3 regions of the Paenibacillus sp. CFBP13512 genome follow, and region 1 is predicted to be linked to each of the others. Evidence: riboswitches for the same ligand, from Rfam matches in the RefSeq annotation. Region 1 holds a riboswitch; each other region holds the start of a gene.
What was found. A riboswitch is a leader RNA that binds a small molecule or an ion and turns the genes downstream of it on or off. The one in region 1 is predicted to bind cyclic di-AMP.
Positions count from the first base shown of each region.

Region 2: linked by a shared signal. The riboswitch ahead of PaeCFBP13512_RS21245 (C40 family peptidase) and the one ahead of PaeCFBP13512_RS20710 (ubiquitin-like domain-containing protein) in region 1 are both predicted to bind cyclic di-AMP.
Region 3: linked by a shared signal. The riboswitch ahead of PaeCFBP13512_RS14645 (hypothetical protein) and the one ahead of PaeCFBP13512_RS20710 (ubiquitin-like domain-containing protein) in region 1 are both predicted to bind cyclic di-AMP.

Region 1 is NZ_QGAD01000022.1:10,820-20,917, reverse strand. Features, by position in the region: gene glmU (bifunctional UDP-N-acetylglucosamine diphosphorylase/glucosamine-1-phosphate N-acetyltransferase GlmU) at 1-328, opposite strand, end outside; gene spoVG (septation regulator SpoVG) at 505-801, opposite strand; gene purR (pur operon repressor) at 997-1,833, opposite strand; gene ispE (4-(cytidine 5'-diphospho)-2-C-methyl-D-erythritol kinase) at 2,004-2,858, opposite strand; gene veg (biofilm formation stimulator Veg) at 3,078-3,353, opposite strand; gene rsmA (16S rRNA (adenine(1518)-N(6)/adenine(1519)-N(6))-dimethyltransferase RsmA) at 3,460-4,344, opposite strand; gene rnmV (ribonuclease M5) at 4,346-4,894, opposite strand; gene PaeCFBP13512_RS20710 (ubiquitin-like domain-containing protein) at 5,087-6,205, opposite strand; cyclic di-AMP (ydaO/yuaA leader) riboswitch at 6,529-6,752, opposite strand; gene PaeCFBP13512_RS20705 (TatD family hydrolase) at 6,948-7,715, opposite strand; gene PaeCFBP13512_RS20700 (HD domain-containing protein) at 7,763-9,085, opposite strand; gene PaeCFBP13512_RS20695 (AbrB/MazE/SpoVT family DNA-binding domain-containing protein) at 9,418-9,672, shown strand; gene rsmI (16S rRNA (cytidine(1402)-2'-O)-methyltransferase) at 9,997-10,098, opposite strand, start outside.
Region 2 is NZ_QGAD01000024.1:9,437-19,534, forward strand. Features, by position in the region: gene PaeCFBP13512_RS21210 (hypothetical protein) at 1-754, shown strand, start outside; gene PaeCFBP13512_RS21215 (GNAT family N-acetyltransferase) at 836-1,432, opposite strand; gene tadA (tRNA adenosine(34) deaminase TadA) at 1,454-1,942, opposite strand; gene motB (flagellar motor protein MotB) at 2,220-3,059, opposite strand; gene motA (flagellar motor stator protein MotA) at 3,052-3,870, opposite strand; gene PaeCFBP13512_RS21235 (hypothetical protein) at 4,068-4,361, shown strand; gene PaeCFBP13512_RS21240 (GNAT family N-acetyltransferase) at 4,444-4,959, opposite strand; gene PaeCFBP13512_RS21245 (C40 family peptidase) at 5,237-5,710, opposite strand; cyclic di-AMP (ydaO/yuaA leader) riboswitch at 5,723-5,862, opposite strand; gene PaeCFBP13512_RS21250 (YwhD family protein) at 6,343-6,855, shown strand; gene PaeCFBP13512_RS21255 (ATPase domain-containing protein) at 7,218-8,675, shown strand; gene PaeCFBP13512_RS21260 (hypothetical protein) at 8,693-8,944, shown strand; gene PaeCFBP13512_RS23605 (LuxR C-terminal-related transcriptional regulator) at 8,931-10,098, shown strand, end outside.
Region 3 is NZ_QGAD01000009.1:148,459-158,556, reverse strand. Features, by position in the region: gene PaeCFBP13512_RS14675 (DUF4153 domain-containing protein) at 1-1,515, shown strand, start outside; gene PaeCFBP13512_RS14670 (hypothetical protein) at 1,552-1,845, shown strand; gene PaeCFBP13512_RS14665 (SDR family oxidoreductase) at 1,978-2,667, opposite strand; gene PaeCFBP13512_RS14660 (GNAT family N-acetyltransferase) at 2,896-3,744, shown strand; gene PaeCFBP13512_RS14655 (universal stress protein) at 3,844-4,503, opposite strand; gene PaeCFBP13512_RS14650 (hypothetical protein) at 4,545-5,003, opposite strand; cyclic di-AMP (ydaO/yuaA leader) riboswitch at 5,397-5,590, shown strand; gene PaeCFBP13512_RS14645 (hypothetical protein) at 5,711-6,106, shown strand; gene PaeCFBP13512_RS14640 (oxidoreductase) at 6,201-6,917, shown strand; gene PaeCFBP13512_RS14635 (hypothetical protein) at 6,968-7,291, shown strand; gene PaeCFBP13512_RS14630 (hypothetical protein) at 7,291-7,818, shown strand; gene PaeCFBP13512_RS14625 (GNAT family N-acetyltransferase) at 7,818-8,375, shown strand; gene PaeCFBP13512_RS14620 (sodium-dependent transporter) at 8,486-9,853, shown strand; gene PaeCFBP13512_RS14615 (DinB family protein) at 9,884-10,098, shown strand, end outside.

The DNA.
Region 1 (10,098 bases):
TTTCAAGTGTCTCAGGAGTTACCAAAGGCGTATCTCCACAAATAATAATCGTTGTTCCTTTTTCAGTACCCAGCAAAGATTCTGCTTGTTGAATCGCATGACCTGTTCCTAATTGTTCACTTTGTAGTGCGTATTCTGCACGATCGCCTAGATAAGCTTGTACCGCTTCTGCTCCGTGACCTACAACGACTACACTGCGCTCACAATGAACTTGCTGTACAGCATCCAGTACATGACCTACCATCGGCTTACCGCATACTGGATGTAGAACTTTGTACAATTTGGATTTCATGCGTTTACCTTTACCTGCTGCGAGTATGATTGCCATTCTTTTTGAATCCAACAATACAGACCTCCTTATTCGAACTCATATATTTAAATCATTATGTTAGATTTATCGTTAAAACTCCTTAATGAATATATCTTATTCCAGACAAAAAGAAAAGGGAGCCACAATGTAGCTCCCTGTGGCTCCCTTTTCTTTCAAACCCCAATAAGTAAACGTTAAGCACCTTCTTCAATCACTTCTTCAATCGCTTCTTCTTCCAATCCTGCACGTTCATATTCAGCTAATACAGCTAACTGAATCTTCTCGCGAGTTCCAGAAGAAATAGGATGTGCGATGTCGCGAAACTCGCCATCAGGTGTCCGTTTGCTTGGCATTGCAACAAACATTCCATTGTTACCATCAATTACACGAATGTCATGAACGACAAATTCGCTATCAATTGTGATGGATGCGATTGCTTTCATTCTGCCTTCGGAATTTACTCGGCGGAGTCTTACATCCGTTATTTCCATATGTGTTCACCACCTTTGTCTATTCAAGACTTGGTTGTGTAATTCCACACATGGAAGTCAAATTCCTTCTTTTTTCTCCAAATTAATTGTATATTTTTTTATTTTATTTATCTTTAGGCTCGATTTCTACCGTTTTCACCTGATTTTGATGATATTCGTTCTCATTACGAAAATGAAAATTATCGGCAGAAAAGCTTAATTAGGATCATTTTCAAAGTAGTTCCCAGGTTGCACCGTAATTTTTTTGTTTTTAGGATCAATATCAGTTACTTTCGCAAGTGACACATAATCTGCCCACAGACGATCATCTGTGTCGACAGAACCAGATTCTAAAAGCACCCCGACTCCAGCAACTGTTGCATTAAATTCTCCTAAAAGATCAACCATACCTTGAATAGTACCGCCAGCTTTCATAAAATCATCGATAATCAATACACGTGATTTTTCTTTAAGTGCCCGGCGTGACAATGTCATCGTATGCAGACTCTTGTGTGAACCTGATACATAGTTAATACTTACCGCAGATCCTTCTGTCATCTGATGATCCCGGCGTACCAGTACAACCGGCAGATTCAATTGCGTACCTGTAGCATGAGCCAAAGGAATTCCTTTGGTTTCTACTGTCATAATGACATCGATCGGCGTATCTGCAAAAGCTGAAGCAAAAATCTTACCTACTTCATTCAAAATCGCAGGTTGCCCTAACAGATCAGACATATAAATATAGTTACCTGGAAGCAGACGATCCGGTTGTCCTAATTGACCGCAGATTTCTTCCATAAATGAAAATGCTTTTTCTTTCGCCAGCTTTGGAATATATTTCACTCCGCCTGCTGCTCCTGCAAGTGTTAATAATTCTCCCGTACCATCTTCTTCAAAAACTTCTTTAATAATGGTCAGATCCTCACTAATCGATGATTTGGCCGCTCCGTATCGATCAGCGAAAGTGGTTAATGGAATCAGCGTATGTGGTCGTGAAGTTAAATATTGAGTTAATTCAACTAACCGCGCGCTTCTCTTTAATTTTTTCACCATAACGCCTCGCTATCTACAAAATATTGACATTTTATACCCTAAATCCGAATAATTAAAGTGAATATAACATTTTTGTACGTGTTTGTAAAAGAAAATCGCAATCTTTTTCTCTTATGGCTTATCATCGAGCACCATTTAGAGTTAAAAAGACTGCGATTTGAAATCATTTAAGTTAATATCCGCACAGCATAGACTTCTTTGCAAAATCCACGTAATCCATTATAGACACGAGCTACTTTGGACTCGCGCGAGATCAATCCGAATACAGTGGGTCCACTTCCTGACATAAGCACACCATCGGCTCCCAACTGAATCATTGCCTGCTTGAGCTGTTGAACTTGCGGATAATGAGTCAGAGTAACATCTTCCAACACGTTACCCAGTTGATGACAAATCTCATCAAAAGATTTGTTTTCTAACGCTTTTTGCATTTCTAGAGCAGAAGGATGCTTAGCGATCTTATCTGCACGAAACCGTCCGTATACATCGGCAGTAGACACGTTAATAGGTGGCTTCGCTAACACAACCCAGCAATCTGGTGGACTGGTCAGTGGAGTAAGTAGCTCTCCACGTCCTGTAGCGAGTGCTGTCCCCCCTGTGATGCAGAAAGGAACATCAGAGCCAATAGAAGCACCTAGCTCCATCATGTCTTCATGGGGAATCTGGAGGTTCCAGAGACGATTCAATCCTCTAAGCGCTGCTGCAGCATCACTGCTACCTCCAGCTAGACCAGCCGCAACTGGAATCTGCTTATCGATATGAATATGTACGCCTTGCTTAATATTATATTTTGCTTTAATTTTTTGAGCAGCTTGAAAAGCCAGATTTTTCTCGTCTAAAGGAATATATCCTGCTTGACTAGAAATTTGGATCGTATCTCGAGACAATTCAGTGATCGTTAGGCGATCGGCTAGATCCACCATTGTCATGATCATCTCGACCTCATGATACCCATCCGGTCTTTTATGTAACACATCCAGCATCAGGTTGATTTTTGCTGGCGCTTTTTCATATATCTTCATGCTGTTCCTCCACCCTCAACATTCCATCCGAACGATTTGATACGCTGCGTACGGGTTCCTGTGCTTATCATTACGAATAATCCATATTATAAAAAAAATGACGTACAAAGTCTATTATATGGGTATCGGGTTCCGTTCATGTAGATCAAATATAGTCACAAAACAAAACAGTCTCTACCCCGAAAGGAGATAAAGACTGTCTTATACTAAAACAGTTATTCAATTCCCAACATATTCGATTCGTGTCTGACAATCGTCATCACAGACGGTGACTTCCACAGAATCTGTCAATATATCGGCATAGCTGTAAGACACACGTTCAAATGTCTGATGCTCTTCAGCGAGCTTGACAATAAAAACAGAAGGGTAGGTCTCTTCCAAAACTCCGGTTCGTTCGATGGTCTTCTTACGACCACCATTAGCACGTAACGTAATTTTGTGCCCTACATGAGCATCAAGACTACGTTTGATTTCCAAAAGCGCATTGTTAGCCATTGACTACAACCACCTCTTTCCCTCTTCATTATATCAAAGAAAAGAGTGTTTGTCAAATGAACATTAAATTATAGCAGTATTAATTTTATCTTGTCAACGAATTTTTTCAACGGATACCTGCTCTCAAAAATACACTGCTCAAAGTTGCGTATTCTTGCAAACTAAGTGTCTCTCCACGTCTAGAAGGTTCGATTCCTGCTTCTGCCAAAAGTTGCTCTAATTGTGTACGATCGCCACCTTCAAAATAACGGCTACGCAAGTTATTGGCGATTGTTTTGCGACGCTGTACAAAACAAGATTGCATTAATTCAAAGAAGTACGCTTCATCTTCGACTTCAACTGCCGGACGATCCCTTAGTTTCAAGCGAATGACAGCAGATTCTACATTCGGTTGCGGGATAAATACCGTTTTAGGGACGATACAGATCAATTCAGGCACGCAATAGTATTGAACAGCAATACTAAGACTTCCGTAGTCTTTGCCTCCAGGAGGGGCTGCCATGCGCTGAGCGACTTCTTTTTGAATCATAACGACGATATTGTCTAACGGTAAACGTTCTTCTAACAACTTCATCACAATAGGTGTAGTGACGTAGTAGGGTAAGTTAGCCACCACACTGACTTTTTCAACTTCACTGAAGTCTTCACGGAACAATTGATGCAAATCGACTTTGAGCACATCATCATGACGTACTTTAGCATGAGGATAAGGCTCTAAGACTTCTTTCAAAATCGGAATCAAGCGACGGTCAATCTCAACTGCTGTGACTGCACCTGCTTCTTGAGCTAGACGCTCGGTTAATGCACCGATTCCGGGTCCAATCTCTAATGCTCCATTTTCAGGCGTTAATTCAGCTGCTTCTACAATTTTGTTCAAAATATTGGAATCGATCAAAAAGTTCTGACCTAAGCTTTTTTTAAACGAGAATCCATATTTATTAATAATTTCTTTGGTGCGTTTGGGTGTGGCTATTTCTAATCGTTCATCCATATTATTGTTCTTCCTCCGCTTCCATTTGTGAGAGTGCTGTTGCAAACTCTTCACGGCTAATTCCAAAAATACGTAAACGTTTATGGAACTGCTTTCCATTGCCATAACCTATGCCGAGCAGATTGCCCATTTTCATTCGTCGCTCCGCAGCATCAGGTTGCATCACAAGTCCTGTCATGATCAGATCTTCCCAATCGATCAGAACTTCCGCTTCTGGCATCTCAGAGTGTACACGCGCCAACGCTTCACGAATAGCTTCTGGAGAAGCATTTTCGACACCAATATCACCTTTGAGCGTAGCTTCACTTTCAGGGATAAAAGCATGCTTACATCCAGGGACTTTCTGCGCTACGATCTTACGTATCCGTTCACCTGCAAAATCAGGATCAGTTAATATAATTACACCGCGTCGTTCTTGAGCTAATTTTACACGACGAATCACATGAGCACCTATAGCTGAGCCGCCTGTCTCGATCGTATCTGCGTCTACAGCTCTTTTAATCGCTACGGTATCGTCTCGTCCTTCCACAACAATCACTTCTTTAATCACGTTGATTGTACGCTTCCCTTCACTCTCTAAATGATAAGATAATCTGTTCGATATTCATCTTAACAGAACAAAAAGAAGAGGATTTATCCTCTTCTTTTTGTTTTCTTTATGCACGCTCATAGTTAATATTATTTATATCATATAACAGATGACTGGGCTTAAGCAATGGTGCTATCCCAATCAACACCCTCTCTAGGGTTTAACCGGGCCAATTACATATACAGTGTAACCGGATTTGCGTCCAAATGCTCTCGCTTGGCTCAAGCTGTCTATATACACGTCGATTTTATTACCGTTAATAGCACTACCGGTATCTTCAGCACGGCGGAAGCCAATGCCTTCAATGTATACCCACCATCCCATAGGAATGACACTCGTATCGACTGCAATCGTACGACCTTCTGTTACACGTGCTCCCGAAGCAGTCACTGTACCTAGACCAGGTTCTTGAGACGAATAAGCAGTTAGAGATACATTGTTCAGTACTTTCGCATAAGAGAAATCTACACCTGCTTTGGAAGTACTATTACTTGATCCTCCACTAGAAGAAGCAGCTGCGAGAAGTTTAGGCTCCTCTTTTTTGGTACCAATAGCTACAATCTTATCTTTTACTTTTGCGGTTGTTTTTTTATTAACCATACGTTTGGAGACGAATTCTCCATCTTCGTATACTTTCTCGATGTATTGAACCACTTTACCTGTTTGACCGCCTTGCACTAACTTGGTTTTACCTTCAAGCATGGAACCATCGGTTTTTTTAACCGTTTGATATGGAATCTTGACTACTTTTTTCGCTACAAATGATTTGGTACGCACAATCTTGATATCCATATTGTCATGAACTGAAGATTCCATCGCAGGTGTTAATTGATCTTCACCTGACAGTGTTAACCCAGCCTGCTCCAATGTGTTACCAACTGTTTTAGAGGTGGTATAAATTTTCTTGGTTCCACCATCTGCCGTAATGTTTACTGCAACCGCATGGTTAATATAAACTTTGTCCCCATCCTGAAGCGCGCCATTCATAGGCATAGATACTTTATCTTGTGGTGCCACTTTAATTTGATTTTCATCAAGCAGTTGAGAAAGCATCAATTTACGTGTTTCCACGGTTTGTGCTTTGCCGTCAATGACTACAGAAATATTTTTACCCGCTTGATTATAAAGTAGGGACAATAGCATCGCTGCAAGAGCGATCACTAATAATGCAGCCCACAATACATAGCGTAGGTTTTGTTGCTTCCAACTCAGCGCGTAAGACATGCTGGATGAGCGCGAACCATGGGTTTTTTCGAAAGGAGCAATTGCCACTTCTTCCGTCCTCCTTCATAGTCTCGCCGTCTAGCTGTGACGTAATTGTATATGACGCGACTATATAACAGAATTTTCACAGGCTGATCGTAAGCATAAGATTACCAAATCTGTGTGATAATCTTTCGTGATGTTCAAAAATGCCTGCGCCATGGTCAGTCTAAGGGACACACCTAATATCTGAAAGATCAAATTTCAAATATCGTATTCTCTGAATCTTTTCGTTTAGCCCAAAACAAAAGAAGCCTCTGGAAAAGAGCAAAGCAACTTTTCCTTGGCTTCCGACGTATCTAAATACAGTTCGGAAAACGTTAGAAAATACGAGGTTGCCTCTGCATCGCTTACGGGGTTAGCTGTCGGATTCGGACACATCATATTTCTTGCCCTTTGAAGGCTCCTCCGCTCATGGCGCGAGTACCTCCAATTCACCCCGTAGACCCTGTAAAAGGAATCATACATAATGACTTCGGTATTCTGATAATAATGGCTTGAAGACATATGTTGGTTCCCCCGTTTTCCTATGCAGGAAACTCAGCGAGACCGAATCATGGAATCTTGCGTAATAACAGCAAGATTAAATCACTGATGAAATAATATCCCGAACCCAACCCTCATGTAAAGCGACCAGCAAGCACGTTTTTCTGAATAAATGGTTAAAAAGTTGTCATATTCTTCTGTTTTTTGGTTATAATTTATTCATATATCCGTTTAACGCTGTTTTTTGCGTGATTTACTCTCTTTTTCACCGAATGCCAAATCGTTCCAGTGCATTTTTAGTTGTAATTGTACTAATTTCTTCCAGTGATACCCCTTTTAGCGCAGCAGCAGCTTCTGCTACAAGTGTCACATAACCGGACTCATTTCGTTTTCCACGATAAGGATGTGGTGTCAAAAATGGGGAGTCTGTTTCAAGCAAAAGACGGTCCATTGGAACCTGTTGTAACACCTCTTTAGGTTGCTTCGCATTTTTGAAAGTAATCGGTCCTCCAAACGATAAATGAAAGCCCATATCGAGACACATTTTAGCCGTTTCCCAGCTACCTGAAAAGGAGTGCATAACCCCTCCAACTTCATGTGCTTTTTCTTCGCGCAAAATCTTAACAATATCTTCATGAGCATCACGATTATGGATAACAATCGGCATATTAATCGAACGTGCTAGACCGATTTGTTCACGTAATACTTTATGCTGTACTTCTTTCGGTGAAGTATCCCAGTGATAATCCAGACCAATTTCACCAATCGCTACTACTTTTTCATGTTTGCATAGCGATTCGATCCATTCCAGATCTCCAGGTTGCATATGAATCGCATCTACAGGATGCCAGCCAATAGCCGCATATATAAATTCATAACTTTCGACTAATTCCATCGTGGTGGGAATCGTTTCACGGTTGAATCCCACATTGATCATTCGGGTTACCCCTTGTGCATAAGCACGCTCAATCACTTCTTTACGATCATCGGCAAATTCGATCGAATCCAAATGAGTATGTGTATCAAATAACATATAATTTTCTCACTCCTTCTCTGTTTCTCGTTCTTTTTTCGCTAATCTTATATTTCAAATTCCATCTGTGGCGGATTAATTTTGTTTTCAAATATCGCTGCCACTTCTTCGGATAATTGATGAATAACTTTCTCTAACTTATCTTGCGGATAATACAGATGATATCGACCGCGATGAATCCCACTAATTGAACGTACAATATCCGATACTTCTGATATTTCTTGGATTCGGTTTTGACGATCTAATAATAGAATTTGTTTTTCTTTTTTAGGATCACCTGGACGAAATACATCATAAGGAAGATCGGTGGGAAAATCGATTTCTAGATCATAATCAGGATGCAATCCTACTCTAGCAAATTCGCTACGTATACTGCTAATTGTCTGCTTATCAATTAGATCTGTCTCTACATATTTATACAACTTACGCTGCATAAAACGATGACATACATCTGACAAAATATCATCGTCTTCCCTTGTCCATTGCATAAATGCTGTCTGTACTAATGCTTCATCTAGCAATAAATAATCACCAACTTGAATATCACCTTTGAATAACTCGGGTAAAGGATACGGCAAAAATTTAAAATCAAATCCTTCATCGAACAATTCTTTGGCACGACGGAAAATTTGTTTTAATACAATATCTGAACTTCGAGTCACTGGATGAAAATACACTTGCCAGTACATCTGATAACGTGCCATAAGATAATCTTCGATCGCATGCATACCTGATTCTTTGACAACGACGCGTCCATTGTGAGGACGAAGCATCCGCAAAATACGATCAACATCGATCGTTCCATAATTAACTCCTGTAAAATAAGCATCCCGTAACAAATAATCCATCCGATCCGCATCTAACGGACTCGATACCAGATTCACAACGATCTTTTTCTCATAATCTTTGCGAATAACAGAAGCGACTCGTTCAGCAAGACCACTCTCTGCTTCTTCCAATACCCGATTCACTTCGGTATCTCCAAGTAGGATACGACACGTCCATTCTTCATGATCCATATCAAAAGCTTCTTCTATAGAATGAGAAAAAGGTCCATGACCCAAATCGTGTAATAAAGCGGCACATAATGCCACCAGACTTTCTTCACGTGGCCAATCTTCAAAACCACCACGTTCAAATTGAGAAATAATGCGACGTGTAATTTCATATACACCTAATGAATGTGAGAAACGGCTATGCTCTGCTCCATGAAAAGTTAAATAGGAAGTTCCCAATTGTCTTATACGACGTAATCTTTGAAATTCAGGTGTATTAATCAAAGTCCAGATTAAACGATCTTGCACGTGGATATAATTATGTACAGGATCTTTAAATACTTTTTCTTCTCCTAAAGGTTGTACAGGCTTCAAAATAAATTCCTCCTTCTATCAATAAACCCTAACTATTTAAAATTAAAAATAGTTTTTTCGACGATATTGTCGAATGTTGTCGGTATATACAAGCTACGAATTTCCAAATCGACAAAATAATTTTAACCCTATAATACTTGATAATACCGCTATATAAAAATATTTTTTCAAAAAAAAGTGAAAAAAACTGTATTTTTCTTAAATTATAGGTTGACTGATTTGGGAAACGTTGGTATTATGAATATCATAAAACATAGAAATTTGTCGAATGTTAGCACATCAAACAAAACAATAACAACTAATATATTTAAATTTGAGAGGATTGATCAGTAATGATGAAATCAACTGGTATTGTAAGAAAAGTAGACGAATTGGGCCGCGTAGTAATTCCTATCGAACTTCGCCGTACACTAGGTATCGGAGAAAAAGACGCTTTGGAAATCTACGTTGATGGCGAGCGCATTATGCTTAAAAAATACGAGCCTGCTTGTATTTTCTGTGGTAACGCTGAAAATGTAACTTATTTTAAAGGAAAAATCGTTTGTAATGAGTGTATTTCCGAAATTCCTGTCCCTGTGACAAAATAAATAAAATAGGTTATACTAGAACTATCAACTTATTAATTCTAACCTTTTTAATATCTCCTTGAACCTTTACTCAGCATTTTGTCTGGGTAAAGGTATTTTTTTGCTTTCTTTTGGTTTTCAAAAAAGGCTTATCTTTCATTATACTTCCTTTTGCATAGCACTTCCAATGTGCACATCAAAAAGGAACCTCGAACAGATCAAGATTCCTCTATTTTCACGCTTATTTTCTTCATTATTTTTGTTAAAAACTCATCTATTTAACGAGTTTCTTCTATTATAAATGTATTTACCAAGCAAGCTCTTTCGTAACCACTCATATGCGTCTTACTCTTCTTCATTTAATAACACTTGATATACATCACGTTTAGAGATTTCACGATCTTTTGCTGTTTTTTTCATTGCATCTTTACGTGAAATATTCTCTTT
Region 2 (10,098 bases), on a different contig from region 1:
TACAGTGCCTATGGTTATGACTCAAGAAGTTCTATATGTGAAGATTCCACAAATCCCAATGTTGGCATTGCCTGATACATTGGTAGGTAAATTCTTGAAAGTGGATCTAAAAGAATTGGCTGCTAAAGAAGGTCAAGAATACAAACCTTTAAGCCCAGCGACTACACAACAATTAACTCAAGATTTGTCTACTGCTGTTCTAGACAAATATGATCAAGCTAAATACTTCAAAGATGTAGATACGAAAGATGCTGCTCTTCCTGAAGGTGTAGACGCTAAACAAGTCGTTCAATTCGCAGTAACGAATGAAAATGCAAAAGAAGCAGTAACGATCTTCGTAAAACAAGCATTGCCAGCAGTATTGGATGTTGTGTCTAAAGAAGAATACCGTAGTGCTTTGAATATCAAACAAACAGACATTGATGATATGAAAAAAGAACTTCAATCTGAAGATTCTCAAAATAGCTTCAGCAAGTCTGTAAATGAATTGGATAAATATTTAACTCTAAACCAATTCCATATCAATACAGCAATCAACAAAGATGATTTCCCTGTATACCAACAAATGGTGATGGATGCTGTATTCTCTGACCCTGATACTAAACAAAATGTTAAATTGTCTTTAGATGGTAGCAGTCAGTATTCCAAAATCAATGAAAAACAAACATTTGCTATCGGTATCCCCGCAGATGCAGATGTAGTTACAATGGATGAATTCCAAAAACAAGTAGGTTCTATGTACGGTGGTTACTAATTAGTTGTAACAAAAAGCTCACTGCTTAAGCAGTGAGCTTTTTTTATGTGCAACATGAATGGGTATGAGAAGTAATAGCATTTAAAAGTGAGTTATATCTGCGGTGGAGTCGATAGATTGAGGGGAAAATTCTTCTTTTAAAATCGAAAACATCTGATGATCTTCCCACTGATCGTTAATTTTAACCAATTTACGCGCAATTCCTTCGGCTTGGAAGCCACATTTCTCCAGTACGCGCCTTGAAGCAATATTATGAGGCAAAATACCTGCTTGTACCCGATGAAGCCCTAGAGAGCGAAAAGCGTACTCTAAAAGCAATTGTACACCACCAGTCATATACCCTTTACCTTGAAAGTGATGATCCATAGAATAACCGATATCTGCAAATTGACCAACACCACGTACTAAATGCGTTAACGATAACGTACCAAGCAATTGATGATCGACTTGTGCAAATAAACCAAATAAGTAAGCTTTGTCTTCCCAGGCTTCTTGTTGTCTGCGGTAGATCAAGTCCAATTGGCTAGGAAGTGTAAAAAACTCTTTGGGATATCTTGGTTCAAAAGTCTGATTCGCTTCGCGACTGTTCACTCGTAATTGCAGAAGAGCCAAAGCATCTTCTGGTTCTAGCAGACGAATATAAATACCAAGTGTGCTATTCGATAATTGTAGCGACATATCATCCCTCCTTAGGCAGAATTATGATTGTAAAGGTTTAGGCTTTTTGAGTCGCAAACGTAACTGCTTGAAGAAGTCTGTTAATAGCAGAGCACATTCAGGTTGTAAAATATCTGTGATGATCTCCGTACGATGATTAAATCTAGGTTCTTGAAGCAAATTCATTAATGTGCCGGCACAGCCAGCTTTGGGATCGACAGTTCCATAGACAACAGTAGGGACACGACTCTGCACGATAGCGCCTGCACACATAGGGCAAGGTTCTAAAGTGACATAAAGAGTACAATCAAGTAGCCTCCATGCCCCTAACGATTCACTGGCTTGTCGGATCGCTATAATTTCAGCATGAGCAGTAGCATCGAATGAAGTTTCTCGCAAATTATAACCTCGACCTACGATCATATTGTCTTTAACAACAATAGCTCCAATCGGTACTTCACCGAGCTGTTCCGCTTTGCGAGCTTCGGCTATAGCTTCTCGCATCCAGTACTCATGTACTTCTTGAGAAATAATAAACCCAACCTTTCACTGTGGATACTTTCTTTACTTGTACATCGAACAGATATTCGTTGTTAACACGTTGTGGATAGAACTGTGGATAACTCTTAAAAAACGAAAATGATAACGTTTTAGCTCAAAAAGTTGTGGATAACTATTTTAAAACGATCAAAAATAAGTCGTATCTACTATTTTAGGCAAACTGCAATTTATTTTCAATCTATCTACAGTAAACAAAATAAAAAAAGTAGACCTTAGATATACTAAGGTCTACTTTGGGTGATCGTTATTATTTACCGTTGTTCGCCATCGATTGAAGAGTAGGATTCACATCTTCATCCACATACTTACGAATAATCGATACTTCTACACGACGATTTTCTGCACGTCCCAAGTTGTTAGAGTTACTAGCAACAGGGCGATACTGTCCGTAACCAATCGCACTAAATTTACGTGGATCGAGTTTGTTATTCAGCAATAGAATTTTCATAAAGTTAAGTGCACGATCTGAACTTAAGTTCCAGTTAGATTCATATTGTGAATTGGAGATAGGAACATTATCGGTATGACCTGAAACGATAATATCGTAATCCGGGAACTGTTGTAAAATATTTGAGATCGATTTGGCGAGTACACGAGACTCAGGCTTCACTGTAGCTCGTCCTGAAGCGAATAACGTATTATCACTAATCGTAATACTTAATTGAGATTGATTAAGCTTGGTCGCTAACTGTTGGCTTAATCCGTTGTTTTTGATGTAGCTGTCTAGTTGACGTTTTAACTTCTCTAGATTTTCCTGCTCTTGTTGTTTGAGTTTTTCACGTAAACTTTCTTTGGTTTTCTGAGTATTATCAGCAGGTGAAGCAGCAGATGCTGGTGTTTCATTATCATCCGATTTAGGCGTTTGACCGCTTGTTTCTTCCATAGCATTTTGCTCTAGAACACCTGTACCACCGGTGAAAGCTGCATTCATGGCTGCTGCCATTTGTTGAAATTTGGATGCATCTAGTGAACTCATTGCAAATAGAGTAATAAATAAAGCAAGCAATAGGGTCATTAAATCAGAATACGGAAGTAACCAGCTTTCATCTGGATGTTCTTCGTGCGGCTCATGCCTTTTTTTACTCACTCGGTACCGCCTCCCCTACGTTGCCACTGCTACTTTCTTCGCTGTTCATTTTCGCATTTTCAGTAGGTGTTAAGAAGACTGCCAACTTCTGACTAATCGCAATTGTAGATACACCGGATTGAATCGAAAGTAGACCTTCTACCATCATCAATTTCACTTCTACTTCAGCTTTGGATAAGCGTTTAAGCTTAGTCGCCATAGGATGCCATAATACATAACCACTAAAGATACCGAGCAATGTCGCCATAAAGGCACCGGCAATCGCATGAGAAAGTTTTTCTAAGTCAGTCAAATCTGCCATCGCAGCAATCAGACCAACTACCGCTCCAAGTACACCCAGTGTAGGAGCATACATACCTGCTTGTGAGAAAAGAAGTGCGCCTGAACGGTGACGTTCTTCTGTCGCATTAATATCTTCCATCAATACATCTTGTACAAATTCCTGATCATTACCATCAATAATCATACGCATTCCGTTACGAAGGAAAGGATGATCAATTTCTTCAACTTTAGATTCCAATGCAAGTAGACCTTCACGACGCGTAATTGAAGCCCACTCCATAAACATACCGACTAGATCTTTTTTGTCCATTAATTTTTGTTGAACAAATACGACTTTAAACAATTTACCAAGGCGTTTTACTTCGTTCATTGGGAACGCCATAAAAATGGTTGCTGCTGTACCTACAAAAATGATGACATAAGCGGCTGGATTATTCACCAGATTGATTAGGGGAGCACCCTTTAAAAGCATACCGAATATTAGTGAACCCAAACCAAGTACTAGACCGATAATTGTTGAAATTTGCATAATACACCTCGTCCGTGAGTATAATAGTTTATCTTTTTCATCATCCACTTCCATGTAATGATGTGTTTTCCAAAAACATCTGATACTCTTTTATCGACAAGATATGCTGCATTGTTAAGAGTTTTTTAGTGTATATTTGCGTTATAATGTAAATAAGCTGGAAAATGTAACAATATGGACAGATCGGGAGGTTAAGTATGGGCGTTAAGCATGGAAGAGATTATGAGGACATATTAAGTGATTTAACATCAGCAGTAGGGATGATTCCAGACAGTTATTTATTTTTTGATATGGAACCTCAAGAGTGGGAAGTACTTGCTGAAGGTGAACGACATGAAGTGAATGAAGCATTGGCAGAAGATTTATTTTTTGCGTTAGGCTCAGAGTCTATGATCAATGTAGGTAGTGGAGTTGTCATTTACGATGCAGATACCCATCGGATCGATATTCTGATTGGCAAAGAAGAAATGACTTTCGTAACTTTAATTTAAAACATCTATTATAGGTATGTAAAAAAGAAATACACAAAAAGCACAGAAGAATGAGTCTTATCATTCCTTCTGTGCTTTTATTTTAGAGATTAGGATAACGTGCGTTAGGCGGAGCTTGATAGACCATACAATAAAAAGGCTTCATCCCATCAGGCGTTCTGCGTTCATACATATCTGTAATATAAAAATCTGCTTTCTGATAGGTGCGAATAGCCCGTTGATTCCAGGTCAATACTTCTAAATCAATCTCTGCGGTAGCACTACGTTCCTGAGCCGTCTGCACAATTGCTCGTAAAAATTCTTCTCCATAACCATGACCACAAAGATCGGGACGCATTCCTATACCTAGTCTAATCGTATCTCCTAATGGAAAAAGTTGAGCAAAGCCAGCTAGTTGTTCATGTTTATCTAGAACAGATAGATATTGTTTTTCTCGAATTATCGGATCTCCAAATTCAATCCCTAATTCTTTCATTTGTTCCCATGCCATCCAACCATAGATATTATAAGGTGGTTCATAGATCCATGTGCATACTTCAGCGGCATGTAATTCTGTCAAAGGAATAGTATGAAAAACAGAATCTAGTGATGAGCTCATCCAGTAACCTCCTATGACCATACTTCATATGTATACCATAAAAAAAAGATAAAAAATTTGCAATATCCTGTTTACCATAATTACGAGTAGGTTAATAATAAGTAGACATAATTATAACCACAACAAAATATAAATTTTCAAAGATTCACAATTTTATGTAACCTATTAGACGTTCGATACGTCTTACTTATATAGAAACATAAAAAAACCACCAAAGATTCTGGCGGGAATCTTAAGTGGTCTGTAGGTTCATTTATATGAGTTGTTAATAGGATAATTAATTGTCAGTTGCGAAGGTGTTATATGTGGAATCACTCATAACGCGTTTAGCACCAACGTAACGATTTTGATAGTAATCCATGCTCAAACTGTCAATTCTCACACCTTTAGAAGTAGAAGCGTGTGCGAAGTTACCATTTCCTACATAAACTGCTACATGTGAAACTCCAGCCCCGGTAGTATTGAAGAATAACAGATCTCCAGCAATTAAATCACTTTTTGATACAGGCTCACCTACTTGATATTGAGAACTAGATTGGCGAGGAAGATCAATGTTCATTTTGCCGAATACATATTGTGTAAATCCAGAGCAGTCAAAACCGCTGAAAGATGTTCCACCAATACGATAAGGTGTTCCAATAGCTCCATCAATTACTTGATCCATTTTAGAATCTGCATGTGCACTTGTTACTCCAAGTGACGTAAATGCAATAGCAAGTCCCATTACTGCGGCTGTTAGTTTCTTTTTCATGTTCAAAATCAATTGTCCCCTTCCAATTGCCTACGAGGTTAGCTTAAGGATTCGGTAGAAGGTATTCCCCTATGATCCCTCCGAAACAAGATCAATTCACCCAAAACGGTTCCCCCGTTTCCCGGTACCAAGGAATTTGGCTCAAAGCTTGGTATGTACCGTTCACGGATCATTACGACAAAACGACAAATTTTTCATTACGCTATAAAGGTTACAGCATTTCGTTTTAAAGTTTACAAAGTTGTTACTAAAATCTCACTGGATTTATTCTACCAGAGGTTTTTTACTTTGGCAAACGTTTATTCATCTGTTTTTAATATTTGCTTAAGCATTTTGACGAGTAATCTCTGTCAAAGCCTACGGTTGTCATGTTCTTAAAAGTTAAAAAAATTTAATCTTTTGATCAGATGTGGGTGGTTATTAGTGAATGATGACCACTATATATACTTTCTTCGGTTCACCAATCACAATAATGAACGTTTTTTACCTTTTTTTATGAAAAATCGTGACAATAATCGACTTTATTGGCTTTTAACTCATTATTCGCTACAATATGAGTAATAGATTAAAGTCCCATTTATATGTATAACAGTCTTTATTTATACTGACCTACAAAGGAGTATTCTAACAATATGGATGAAAATCAAGCAAGTAAAAAGTCAATGTCACTGAATATTGTAAGTAGTAGTGCAAAAAGTAGTAAACATAAGGGGTTTGGATCAGGAGCGATTAACCTCAATAATGTTTCCCCTATCATTATAGACCATGGCGAAGCAAAAATCGATGTTGGCGCTATGCATGCCAAAAGTAAGGTAGAAAAAGGAATCAAATTTACTACCAATCGTGAAGAATTAAATGGTGGTCGCCAAGTATGGTTAGTATGGGTCGCTGTAGATAAATTAGCTGAAGGTGTTAATTATGCAGGAGCGACAGCTTGTGAGATGTGGATCAATGAAGAAGAGAAAAAAGGCTGGAAAATTCTTGCCGAGCATGTGAATAAGTTAGATTATGCGATCAAGCGTCGCATTATGTTAGAGGGCTTAGGAACAGAAGAAAAAGCAGCGCTTAAAAAGTTATTGGTTGCCCATAATGAAGAGTGGTGGAATCAGTCTTCAGAAGAGTTTAAATCTGCATTAGAAGGTTAATAATAACTAACATAGTCTACGTATTACACAAAAGACCGACGACCCTCAGATCGTCGGTCTTTTATCATTTCATGTCACCATTTTGGTATCACTTTAAAAAAACTTCTTCTATAGAAGAATAATATTTCACCAACAAGTATTAAGGATTCAAAATAGTAGGATTATCTTTATTTATATCATATAATAACAAGTAAAATATGGTAAAAAAGGTTATGAATGAGGATGGGATGTCAAATGACTATAAAAATTGGAAATTTACTTCCTTCTATCTCTAAACCCTTGTTATAATTAAGAGAAAGTCATCATCGTAGGAAGCTGTCCCTTGCGTGACTAAAATATTCTACAGATGGAGGGAACACTAAATGCAAAAAAGCGAAGCTGCTTACACCAAGACATTAAAACAGCCTATTAGTACAGGTATCCCGGGACTGGATGATATTTTATGCGGTGGCATTCCCCCAGGAGGCGTCGTTATTCTGGAAGGTGAGCCAGGTACAGGCAAAACAACGATAGGTATGCAATTCTTGGTTGAAGGTGCTATTAAACATAATGAGCCCGGTATTTATATTACATTCGAAGAACTTCCTGAACAAATCTACGATGATATGGAACGGTTTGGATGGAATTTGAAAGATTTGGAACGGCGTAACTTATTACGTGTGATCTGTATAGAACCGGAAATTTTATTAGAACAGATGCTTGAACCCAATGGATTATTTGAATATATGATCAAAGAAATTGGTTGTAAGCGTGTAGTTATGGATAGTATTAGTTTATTTAGATTAATGAGTAGTGAACAAGAAGCCAGGACAAACGTATATACCATTCGCAATATTATGCGAAAACATGCGTTGACTTCTTTTTTTATTAGAGAATATTCCGAAGTGGAAGGTATGCATATTCCTTTCGAGAATTATATCTGTGATGGTATTGTCAGGCTTTCTTTGAAGCCTTTAATGGAAAAATATCGTAAGCGGACGATCGAAGTACTCAAAATGCGCGGTACTCGAATTTTGGAAGGTGAACATACGTATAAGTTTGTTGAAGACGGCGTCTATATTATTCCTTCTTTATCAATGGCAGAAGACAAGATACTGGTACAAGAAACCGAAGTATTATCGACAGGTATTGATTCGCTAGATGAACTTCTGATGGGTGGTATTCCTAAAGGTAGTGTCTTTATGATCGATACGAATAGTAAAGCCAACTATAGATATCTTCTTTCTTCTATTTATGCACAACGAATCAAAGATGATGATTGTACCGTCACGATGATGTCTGGTAATACGACACTTGATATGTTTGCCGATACGATTGATTTGTTTGGCGTTTCTTTGCGTCAGGCGGTCGATGAAGGTAAAGCTCACTTTATTGAGCATTACAAGCGGGCTGTAGATAGTGGATTGGAAAAAGCACTGATTCGGGTAGACGATGTTGAAAATGATGAATATGCCAATACGCTGAATGACAAGCTTTCTCCTATTTTTGAATGTGAAGAGCTTTGCGATAAGCGCTGGTTTATTTATTACGACCTGAATACGATCATTTCAGAACGTGGTAAAGAATTTGTTGTGAAATACTTTTCTGAAGAAATTTCGCTCTGGCGTGCACTTGGTATTACAGTTATGGCTCATTGTAACTTTAGTGAAATCGGAACAGAGACGGCTTCCTTTTTGGAACGTACCTGTAATGGTGTTATTAGAACATGGGTAGATGGGAATTATCAGTATTTGCAGGTAACTAAATCACCAAGCGGAAGAGTGTCAGCCCCACACATCGTAGCTAATATCTCAGAAACACCATTTGTCCGGCTGGTATAAGGAGGGATTAAGCTTTTATGGTAGCAGAAAGCGATGTAATCACACTACAGATGGAATGTACCTTATTTTTTGAAAATAATCCTTACGCATTAGAAACCAGTACGGGCATGTCCAAAAGACTTGGACGAAATGCAAATTTGATTGAACGTGCTTTAAATCGTTTGACTGAATTGTCTATTCTTGAAAAAAACGGTCAAGGTACGCGTGCTATTTACCGTTATAAAACACCGTACATTCAGACAGAAGTGGACATGAATGCTTATGATTGAAAGTTACTTTATAGATGATAACGCAGACAGCTGTCAGGAACTCCAAAATGTATATGCGGAACTTACCGGTTTGTTTATTTTTATCACGAATGATCAAGGGCATTTATTAAGTACGCCTTCAGATGCTGAAATTGCTTCTCTTTTTGTAACGTATCCTAAAGAACTTGAAGATTCATTAAAAGCCGAGATCGATAAGCTCAAAGGTCTTCGAGTGACTGCTTTGTCGGATCAATGGATACCCGGAATCAAGTGGATTATTGCACCGGTTAGTATTGATCAGCAACCGATTGAAATGTATATCTGGGCAGGTATTATGATTCAAGAAAATACCCGTCAAGCGATTATCGATCATGTGAACTATAATAGTCCAGATTTGAACGGGCCTAGTGAAGTGTTCCGTATGATGCGAGAACGTATTCAACGTATCCCTGAAGATCAGCCCACACAGATCGAATACAAAAAAGAAAAAATTAGCAAGTTGTCTAAAGCGATTGCTTTGATTTTGAAAGCAGGATATAAAGAAAAGCAGTTTGCACAGCGGTTAACAACACTCAACGAAACATTACGCTCTGATACTAGTCGAAATATGCCGATTGAAGAAGTGACCCGTGCAGTACTGGCTTCGAGTGATCTGGCAGACGTATTTGGTTTTGCTTTAAAAACATCGCCTGGCACGTATCGAATAGTGAGTAGTACTGGACCTGCGGCGGCAGAGTTAAAAGGAGCTATTTTCCATGAGGGTGAAGGGTTCTTAGGGCAAGCGGTATTGAGTGAACAACTCAGCCATTGGAAAGATGTAGGTAGAGATCCACGAAGTCACTTTTTTCTACAAAAAGGGTTAGCTTCGATCTATGAAGTCCAATGTTTCCCTATTCGTTATGATGACGAGAATTATGGTCTATTATTCGGTATTGGATTGGAAGAAAAATTATCGGCAACAACGAATGTGCGCTTTGAAGAAACATTGATTTCTCTGATCGGTTGGTATATTGGTAACCATATTACACATGGTCGAATGGAAAAGCAGATTCAACGCTTTAAGCCTTTAATGGAATTAGCTAGCGTTATGGTATCTGTACAGGATATTCAGCGCGTTTTATTTATGTTGGTGGATATGAGCTTGAATCTAGTGTGGACTCCATCTGCTTCTATTG
Region 3 (10,098 bases), on a different contig from region 1:
GCTACAGTGCATCAGTATTTATTTTATGGACATCAGCTAGGGATTTCGTATCCAGTCTTTATTATTTTGTTTTACTTGTATATGTATACTTATGCAGGCAATAAGTTACGGCAAGGGACATGGTTTAGCCGTTTTTCGATGACGGTGATTATTTTGCTGTCTTTGACGTATGGATTATTTACGAATCCGGTCTTTATGGTGCTGAACGCATTGATGATACCCGGTCTGATCTTTCTTCATCTGGCGTATATGCTTAGTCATCGTCGATTAACATGGTATCAACCGATGCTGATTGTTGATGCACTGGATCATCTAATTCCGCAATCGGTAAGACATTGGGTCACCCCTTTTCGAATACTCAAAAATGTCGCTATAAGCAAAATGGAAAATGAAAAAAAGAAAATTATTACCAAGATCCTAATCGGTCTGGTGATCGCATTACCGTTACTTTTGATTATTATCAGTCTGCTAACATCCGCTGATCGCATTTTTGGTGATCTATTATCAACATTACCGAACTGGATCGATAGCTTGTCTTTTGGTGAAGGAAGTTTCCGTTTACTCTGGATTGTTATTGGTGGGTTTATCTTTTTCGGATATTTATGGGGGTTTGTTCAACCTTATCTGTATCCACCTGTAGCGAATTACAGACCACATCCTTTACCTGCTTCAGCCGCCACTCCAACAGGGGCAGTTCTATCGACACCGACCGTATACGGACCTCAACCGCTGTCTGCGTATCCTTCGGTTCAGCGTAAGCCTGTACGTATTGATCCTATAATTATGGCAACAATATTGATCTTGATTAATATCGTGTATGTGCTGTTTGTAGTGATCCAATTCTCGTATTTATTTGGTGCAGGACAAGGGCAGATTCCTGATGGAAGTTCGTATGCAGAATATGCTCGTAGTGGATTTGTCGAATTGGTGATGGTCACTTCGCTCAACTTTATAATTATGGTATGTGTACTGCTCTATATGGCAGAAAGTCATCGCATTTTGCGTCATATCAATAATAGTATGTTGTACATTTTGGTTATTTGCTCTGGAGTGATGTTATATTCAGCCTTTACTCGTCTTATTGTATATGAACAAGCGTATGGCTATACGTATATACGGTTTCTTGTTCATGCGTTTATGATCTTTCTCGGGGTACTGTTGTTGGTGGCTGGTCTGCGTATTTATTGGAAAAAGCTACCGCTTGCTAAATGCTATATCGTGCTTGCGCTTACTGCTTATGTCGTAGTCAATTATGTAGGCATGGATCGAATCATCGCTGTTCAGAATCTAGATCGGTATGAGCAGACAGGGCAGATTGATTTCGAATATCTAAATGGACTATCCAGTGATGCGATTCCTGTATTGTTACAGCGAGGAGCTACATTATTACCTGAGACGTATCAGACATTCCGTCAGGATAAAGCTTATTTATTTGAAAAAGAACAATCATGGCAATCCATTAATTGGGCAGACTATCGGGCGATACGTGCACTTCGTAACGATGTACATTCATAAATTTAATATAGAACAGAACAAAAGGAGCCGAATAACATGGTGACTCAAGCATTGATCGAATGGAATATAGATCCGACGTCGTTGCCACAGCAGAAATGGTTAACTGATCAACAACTTAATCTCGATCTATCGCATACAAAAGTCGATCTTACAGAAGAAGGATGGACAATTCAGATACGTATTACCGAATCGCTACCTGATTCATGGGATACTTATGCAGAAGTCCAGTTTCTTACTGATCCTGATGATCCGTTAGAAGAAGGGTTTACCTTTTTATTATGGGCAGGTTCATATGTTGCTGATGTGACGATTGTCGGTATAACACATTAATAGATCACGTCCAAAAAGCTCTCCAGAGAATAAGGAGAGCTTTTTGCTATGTCTGGTTCTAATGTTATATCAAAATATATATCTATAGTATAAGTCTAATTTTGGGCTTAAGGAGCACATAGTAGAACTGATTTAACTTTGCTGTTGAGTGGGAGCTAGTGCAATCTCACGAATATTAATACTTTGTGGCTGGCTAAATGCAAAATAGATCGTATCTGCAATCGTTTGAGGCATTAAGTTAAGTTTGGCTTTTTCGCCTGTGGTCTGATCGTTCCATTCAGTCTCAATCAATCCTGGAGAGATCGTTACAACACGTACATTGTGCGGAGCTACTTCTTCACGTACATTTTCACTAATTGAATGAACAGCAAATTTAGTCCCACCATAAGCGACATGATCTGCAAATGTTTTTTTACCTGCTATTGAGCTGATATTGATAATCGTACCTGACTTTTGTTCGATCATAGACGGTAGTACTGCCTGCATACCGTTAAGAAGTCCAATCACATTCGTATTGTACATTTCTTGCCATTCAGCAGGATCTTGAGTCGTAATATCTCCAAGCAACATCCGACCTGCATTATTCACTATTCCTTTGACAGGCCCAAAATGTTCTTCAGCTTCAGCAATCGCTTGATCGAGTGCCGGACGATCTGTAATATCAATAATCGCTTTCATCACCTGACGACCAGCAAAAGCTTTTAAACGGTCTTCTCGGCGAGAAAGTAACAACACATTATGTCCTTTAGCAATAAAAAGTTGAGCTGTGGCTTCTCCTATACTTGACGATGCACCTGTAATGACAACGAATCCTGTTTTCATAATTCAATAAACTCCTTTATTGATATGAGATAGTGGAAGGGAATACGTCAACATTATCATGTCTATGTAGGAAGCACAGTGAGAAAGCTTATACTTTGAAAAGAATATTTTAAAATAAATAATAATATCTTTTTAAGGTTTAAAAAGGGGATTTCAAGTCTTTCTCATCCGGTTTGTATGGTATAGTGTGCTTAAGTCATGAAGCAACATTGGCAGGAGGATTTGAAAATGTGGCAAGTATTTGATCCAGATGATGAGGTATTGAAGCAAGAGTTTTTTCTGGCAGATGAGGTTCCTTACAATCTGATTCATCATATTATCGATTCACCTGAGGCTATGCTGCTCAAAACAGAAGATCATCGGGCGATATTTGCTCAGTCACCCGGTCATAATGCATGGTTATGGATTTCTCCTATACCTGCAATACAAGCCAGACGTCTATTAATACAGGAATTAGTTCATCATTTATATCGCAATCAGCATCCTGTTCTCTGCGGAATTACTGGCGATCCAGCGGTTGCTGAATTATTCGCAGCATCGTATCAAGATGTGAATAAGATCTATAGTCGTTTTCATGCCAGTATTGAGTCACATAGTTGTACCAAAGTCAGATCGCTTAGTCATATTGCTGGTGAAATGATCAAGCCTGCTTTTGAGCATATAGATGTGATTGCACAATATATGTGCGAATTTGCAGATGAAGAATTCGGTGTTGAGATTGCAGCCAAAGATTATGCACATGCAGCGGCTCGTGCAGTAGGAAGTGGAAATACATACTTGTGGATAGTCGATGGGCAACCTGTGGCTACTGCAAGTATTGCGCATCGTTCTCCTCGTTATGCACGAATTAATGGTGTCTATACGCCACCTCATCATAGAGATCAAGGTTATGCCGAAGCGATTATTGCAGCGATATGCGGTGTACTGCATGAAGAGGGAAGACGAGCGATGTTATATACAGATCAGACGCAAGTTTCTTCGAATCAGACCTATGGTAATGTTGGCTTTGCGATCAAAGGAAAAGTGATTGATATTCGCTTTCGCGATGTGTTAGATCCTCCTTTAATCTCAAAATAAACATGCTTTTCTTATAGCAATAGTGTCAAATAACCTGCAACCCCTTCTTTTTAGAGGGCTACAGGTTATTTTCGGTAGGCATTATCCTGTTGGACTAGATCACAGCGATTGTGGTTCTAGCACAAGTTCATCCATTAATTTGCCTTTAAATACTTTCAGATACTGATATTCTCCGTTAATACATAGCTTCAATAATCCATTATCAAAGTCAGTATGCATGTCTTTGAAAAAGATACCTTCGATCACGATCGGTCGACCATATGTCTCATAGGCGATTTCATAGCCGCGTGTGGTCTGAACGACTTCTACATCTACACCTTCTTCATGCGTTTCTTCTAACTGCGCTTGCATCCGCTGTACGGCTACAATATGTAGATCAATCGCTCCCAACTTTTCCAATAGATCATTCACGATAGAACCTTTCATGATTTCTTGCCAGCGTGTCTGAGCAGATTGTCCAATAATCAATTGCGTCACATCATGCTTTTGAGCAGTTGAAGCAATAATATCAGCAGCTTCTTGTCCATGACTTTCTAAAAGGACAAATGTACCTCCTGCTTCTTCGGTCAATTTGCGCCATGCCTCTACATATTTCTCTTCTTGCTGATCCATCTCATCGATCGGGTGATCAATCACACTGAGTACACAGAGTGGAGACTGAATCAATTGAGATAAATGAATACCACGCCTGATCAATCGTTCTCCATTAGGCCCATAATACACACACACCATAATTTTTTCAGAGTTCAAGAAAGGCACACTCCTTTATTTCGTAGTTATGATCCATTAACCAGAATTGTTCAAAAGGAATAATAAGCGATGGTGTAATCTAACAAAAAAGCATGATTAATAAGCGCATCTGACGATGTCCACACATCAGGTGAATCTTGTAGTCGAATCCGCAGTTCAGTCAATGCTTCTAAAGCAACCTGACTACGTACACTTCCCCAATTCTGTTGCTGCTGATCGATATGAGAGAGTGCTTGATCTAGAGGGCATTTTTTGAGTGATGTAAATACTCGACTCCATTTCACCAGATCCAGATGCTGAACTTGATCTGTAAATGAATATTCCGCCCAGCCTGTAACTCCATGACTTGCGATTTTTAATAGCCCACAGTGTAGATAGCCATCCATTTCAGGTAAGGCTAGACGGCGATTATCATACTGAAATACTTCAATAGAATGAATAACATGGACAGATGTGTTGCTAGTGGATACCGCATGAGTAACAGGTGAAATGGCCGATAACAGACTCATCAAAAATCTACACTCCTTTAATATGATGTTTCTTTGCCTAATCCAATAACGATCCGTGTATCTGTCTATAACGGTATACTTGATGTCAGATATTGTTAGCAATCATAGTCCGCTCAGAGAAAGAAGTAAAATCAGACCTGAGTATTAAAAAGATCATATATCTGTGAAAACCACCATGTAATCGGATTCATTCTATTCATTCATACGGTAATGTCTTGTATACTCATCAATGCGCCAGTTTATCCATTTATCCTGTAAAATAAAGTAAAACAGCGCTAGATGAAGGAAATAGAACATTAGAACCCTACAATCGACTGGATTGCTCTATATCCGAATATAGCGAGCTTCAGTACTGCTTTACAAACGAAAAGAGCGGGCGTATGATTTCTTTCAAGTTCATTACAGCTTAATGGCTGAAAAGGGTATCAATAGACCTTTCAATCAGCGGGGGAACCATAAGAATAGACACTATGCTAGTGAGCTATTCAGGGGTGAATCAGAGCAGTTGGTGAAGACCGATAACTCTGTAGGGAGACTCTTACTTCCGAATCCGTCAGCTAACCTCGTAAGCTGCAATAAGAGAGACGACAATAATCAACTACGCCATGATAAGATGCCGCAGGCACTTGTCTTAGAAGCTGATGAAGAGGTCCTCTTCTAACGGCTTTTTTTTGTTGTCTACAATGGGTGGAGGAGCGCGAACAAGGATGGAATATGAGCAGGAATTTGTACTGGTATCACCGGCTACTGTAGCAGGGGAGCAATTTATGCAATTGTTAAAAGTGAAAAAGATTCCATTTGCAGTGATCGTGAACAGTCAAGCCGATCAACTTCGATATCAGAAAATGGGGATTGAACATGTGCTAGTGATCGACACACAGCGACAAGAGTTATGGCGGATTCCAGAGTTGAAGATTGGCAAAATTTATTTATTTGAACGCAGTCTACCGCTCTGTTGTCGTTATATCCAGATCTGCCGAACATGGTCATCACAGCAACTCTATGTTATTACAGAAGGCAACCAATCCCGATTGATTTATCGTGGACTGGGCGCCGATTACATTATTCATACGAATGGGAGCAGTGCTTCCTTTTTGTTATAAAAAAGTGCTGTAGATCGATCGCTCATTTTATTTTGCAATTTGCTGATGATATCTTGATAATGAAGAAGATAGGGAATCAAGGCGATGCGCAGAAATGGAGATGATCGTGATCGGTAAAACAGCATTAGTCGCAGGAGCCACAGGTCTAGTAGGCAAAAAGTTGCTGCGCCAGTTATTAGAAAGTACAGAATACACTCAAGTGATTGCTCTTGTCCGCCAACCTGTGCAACAACTGCAACATATGAAGTTGCAACAGGTTGTGGTGGATTACAATAAATTGCAAGATTATCGAGCGGATATGAAAGCAGATGATGTATTCTGTTGTCTGGGAACAACGATTAAGCAAGCAGGAACACAGAAGCAGATGATCGAAATTGATGTTATTTATCCATTTGCGGTAGCGCAGATTGCGTATGAGCAAGGAGCCAAACAGTTTATCGTTATCAGTTCTATGGGGGCCGATCCGAAGTCCAGTATCTTTTATACACGGATCAAAGGAGAACTGGAACAGCGATTACAACAGATTGGATATACCTCGTTGTCGTTGATTCGTCCATCTTTATTGCTTGGTAAGCGTAAAGATAGCCGTGCAGGCGAGCAATTTGGTACTGTCATCTCTCAGGCATTATCTTTCCTTATGGTGGGCCCTCTTCGTAAATATCGGGGAATAGAAGCAAGTGCAGTCGCTCTAGCGATGTATCGAATTGCACAGACCGCCAAACCCGGATCGCATGTGTATCTTTCAGATCGTTTGCAGCGGATTGCCGATGAATCACAGCCTACGACTGCTTCTACTAAAAAACGGAGTTGACGTCATCATTCGTACGTATTAGTTCAATTATAGAAATGGAGAATTATAATATGCCTCAATTAGAACCTAAGCAAGCAGCTTCAACGATCGAAAAATGGATTTCTTTTTACGATATGGATAATGCCAAAGCATGGGATAAAGACGATTATCCATTTATCCAATCTTCCTGCAAAGTGATGCATAGTGCAATTCAAGCGTTACGTGGTAAAGCTCCATCACAACCGAATGAGCGCCGTAAAATAGCGACTGGATTAGAAGAATGGTTAGATGACTCTTTTATGGATGATCCAAATGAATGGGAAAAAGAAAATAAAGCGTTTGTACAAGAAGCGTTAGAAGCGATTCAGTTTACGATTCAGTTTCTACAAAAATAATGAATAATGAGCAGACATACTCTATACCAGATGGGTATATCCCTTTATCCAGCAGTGAGATTGGCGAATTTTATATCGCTTTTGAACCTCAGTCGCATAGCTTTAATATCTATGTGCGTGCAGTAGAACCTTCTGCATCTCCAGCTATAGATCAGCCTGTATCTATGGTATTGATCGGCTATTTGAAAGTGACGTATTCGCAAGCATCCAAGCCTACCGAATCAGACGATGATTCTCATGAAATCATACAAGGGCTTGATGCTGTCTATATTAGTGATTTTCAGATTTATTTTAATTATCAAGATTTGAAATTAGCAGTTCCTGTTATTACGGTATTGCGAGATACGTTAGCGACTCAAGGCTACCGTTTACTTTCTGCTCATCTATTCAAAAGCGAACGTTCCTATGCTAAATTACGTCACACCTATATCGACCGCTGTGGAGCCACTATACGGCGGGAATATAGCGATTATTTGATCATCGAATGGCGACTCAATCCAGAAGAGCATTCTGAAAGGGGAACGTAATGAGCGATAATCATACAGACCTTATCCAGATCACTCTTTGCCGTGAAGAAGAAGCGCATATCATTTGCAATATGTATCCTTATTATCTGTATGATCTGTCAGAGATTTGGGAACGATTGCCGAATTCACAAGGTGTTTTTGACGAAGAAGAATATGCGACTCTTCATCAACAAAGCGATGTTTTTCTGATCTGGTGGCGACATCCAGGCGTTCTTTATCCGTGGATTATTCGTGTGAATGGCGTACCAGCCGGCTTTGCGTTAATAGCGACGGCTCCTTATTTACCAGATGGTTCTAAGGCGCAGTATTATTTAAATGAGTTTTTTGTGATGCGTCCATTTCGTGGACAAGGCGTTGCCCGGCAAGCCGCTAGTCACATTTTTGACCAATATAAAGGGGATTGGGAGCTACAGACCAATGCATCCTCACGAAATAGCCATGCTCAATCATTCTGGAATCATGTATTGTCACAATATACAGACAACCAGTACAGTCAGCAGGAAATCACCGACGAAGATCAGCAACAATTGCTGTCTTATTGCTTTAATAATCAATGAAAAAGTAGCCCTTTTTGACTTTTTTCAAATTGTTACTTTCTTTTCATGGACAAGATATAACGTTTTGTGTAACATAGGCATAATTCACTTTATTCATAAGGAGTATACCTATGGCACAAAAAGAAGGTTCAGGTTCATCAAGTACAGGCAGCGGCAAGATCGAACGCTTTTCAACAAGCGGGTTTATTTTAGCAGCAATTGGTAGTTCAGTAGGGTTAGGAAATATGTGGAAGTTCCCGTATATCACAGGTAAATACGGTGGAGCTGCCTTTTTCCTGATGTTTATCATTTGTCTGATTGTAGTAGGTCTACCGATTTTATTAGCAGAAATGGCTATTGGTCGAAGTGGACGGGGTAATGCTGCGGCTTCGCTTTTCAACATTACAGGGAAGAAGCATTGGAAATGGATTGGTACTGTTCCTGTCGTTACGTCATTTCTAATTATGTGTTATTACGGTGTTGTTGCAGGATGGACATTACATTATACCGTTTTATCTTTTAGCGGTAGTCTATCTGATGTGAATACTGATTTTACAGCAGCCTTTACGAATTTTGCAGGTGGATATGCACCGTTATTCTGGCAAGCGGTTGTGATGCTAATTACAGGTATTGTTATTGCTAAAGGGATATCGGGCGGAATTGAGAAGTACAACAAGATTCTGATTCCGGGATTTCTGGTGATTTTGCTCATCTTAATGTTCCGTTCATTGACGTTACCTGGCGCAGGAGCAGGGGTAGAATTTTTCTTAGCACCTGATTTTTCTAAATTAAGCCGAGCTTCGATCTTAACAGCATTAGGACATGCGTTCTTCTCTTTATCTCTAGGGATGGGTTGTATGTTAACGTATGGTTCTTATGTACGAAAAGAGCAGTCTTTAGGTAAAGCAGCGCTTGCGATCGGCGCAGGCGATTTATTCTATGCACTTTTAGCAGGATTGATTATTTTCCCAACCGTATTCTCTTATGGATTAAAACCAGATCAAGGTGTAGGGCTAGCATTTATGGCTTTACCTGCTGCTTTTGCACAAATGCCTTTAGGTGCTTTTTTTGGAGGTCTATTCTTCTTATTGCTCGCGATTGCGGCAATCACTTCGTGCTTCTCTATTCTCGAAGTACCTGTAGCTTATGCGATGGGACAATGGAATTGGTCTCGTAAAAAAGCAGCTATTCTCGTCTGTGTGTTTTCTTTTATACTAGGTGTACCTGCTGCATTATCTGTAGGCGGTGTGCTTAGCTTTATTTCACTAGATGGCAAAAGTATTTTTGATCTATTCGACTTTGTGACTTCATATATTTTGATGCCTGTGGGTGGATTTATTGTCACGATCTTTACAGGATATGCATGGAAACGTGCAGGAGAAGAAGCAGGAATATCTGGCTTCTGGTACGACACATGGATGTTTATTCTACGTTATGTGGCACCGATCTTAATTATCCTGATTTTCTTATATTCGGTAGGGATTATCCAACCAGAATAACCTGAATACAACAATCAAAGGAGCACTCTCATGACTATTTCTTCACAAGAAGCTTTTTCCAAAGCGTTAGTGCAATCTTTGATCGGAGAAAGAGGGCATTTGCCGATTGCACGTGCGTTATCAGATATCGATTTAGAACTATCAGGTCGATCTTTGGAGCATTCTCCATATACCATTTACCAGTTAATTAGTCATATGAATTACTGGCAAGACTTCATGTTAACTCATCTTAAAGGTGAAAAGCC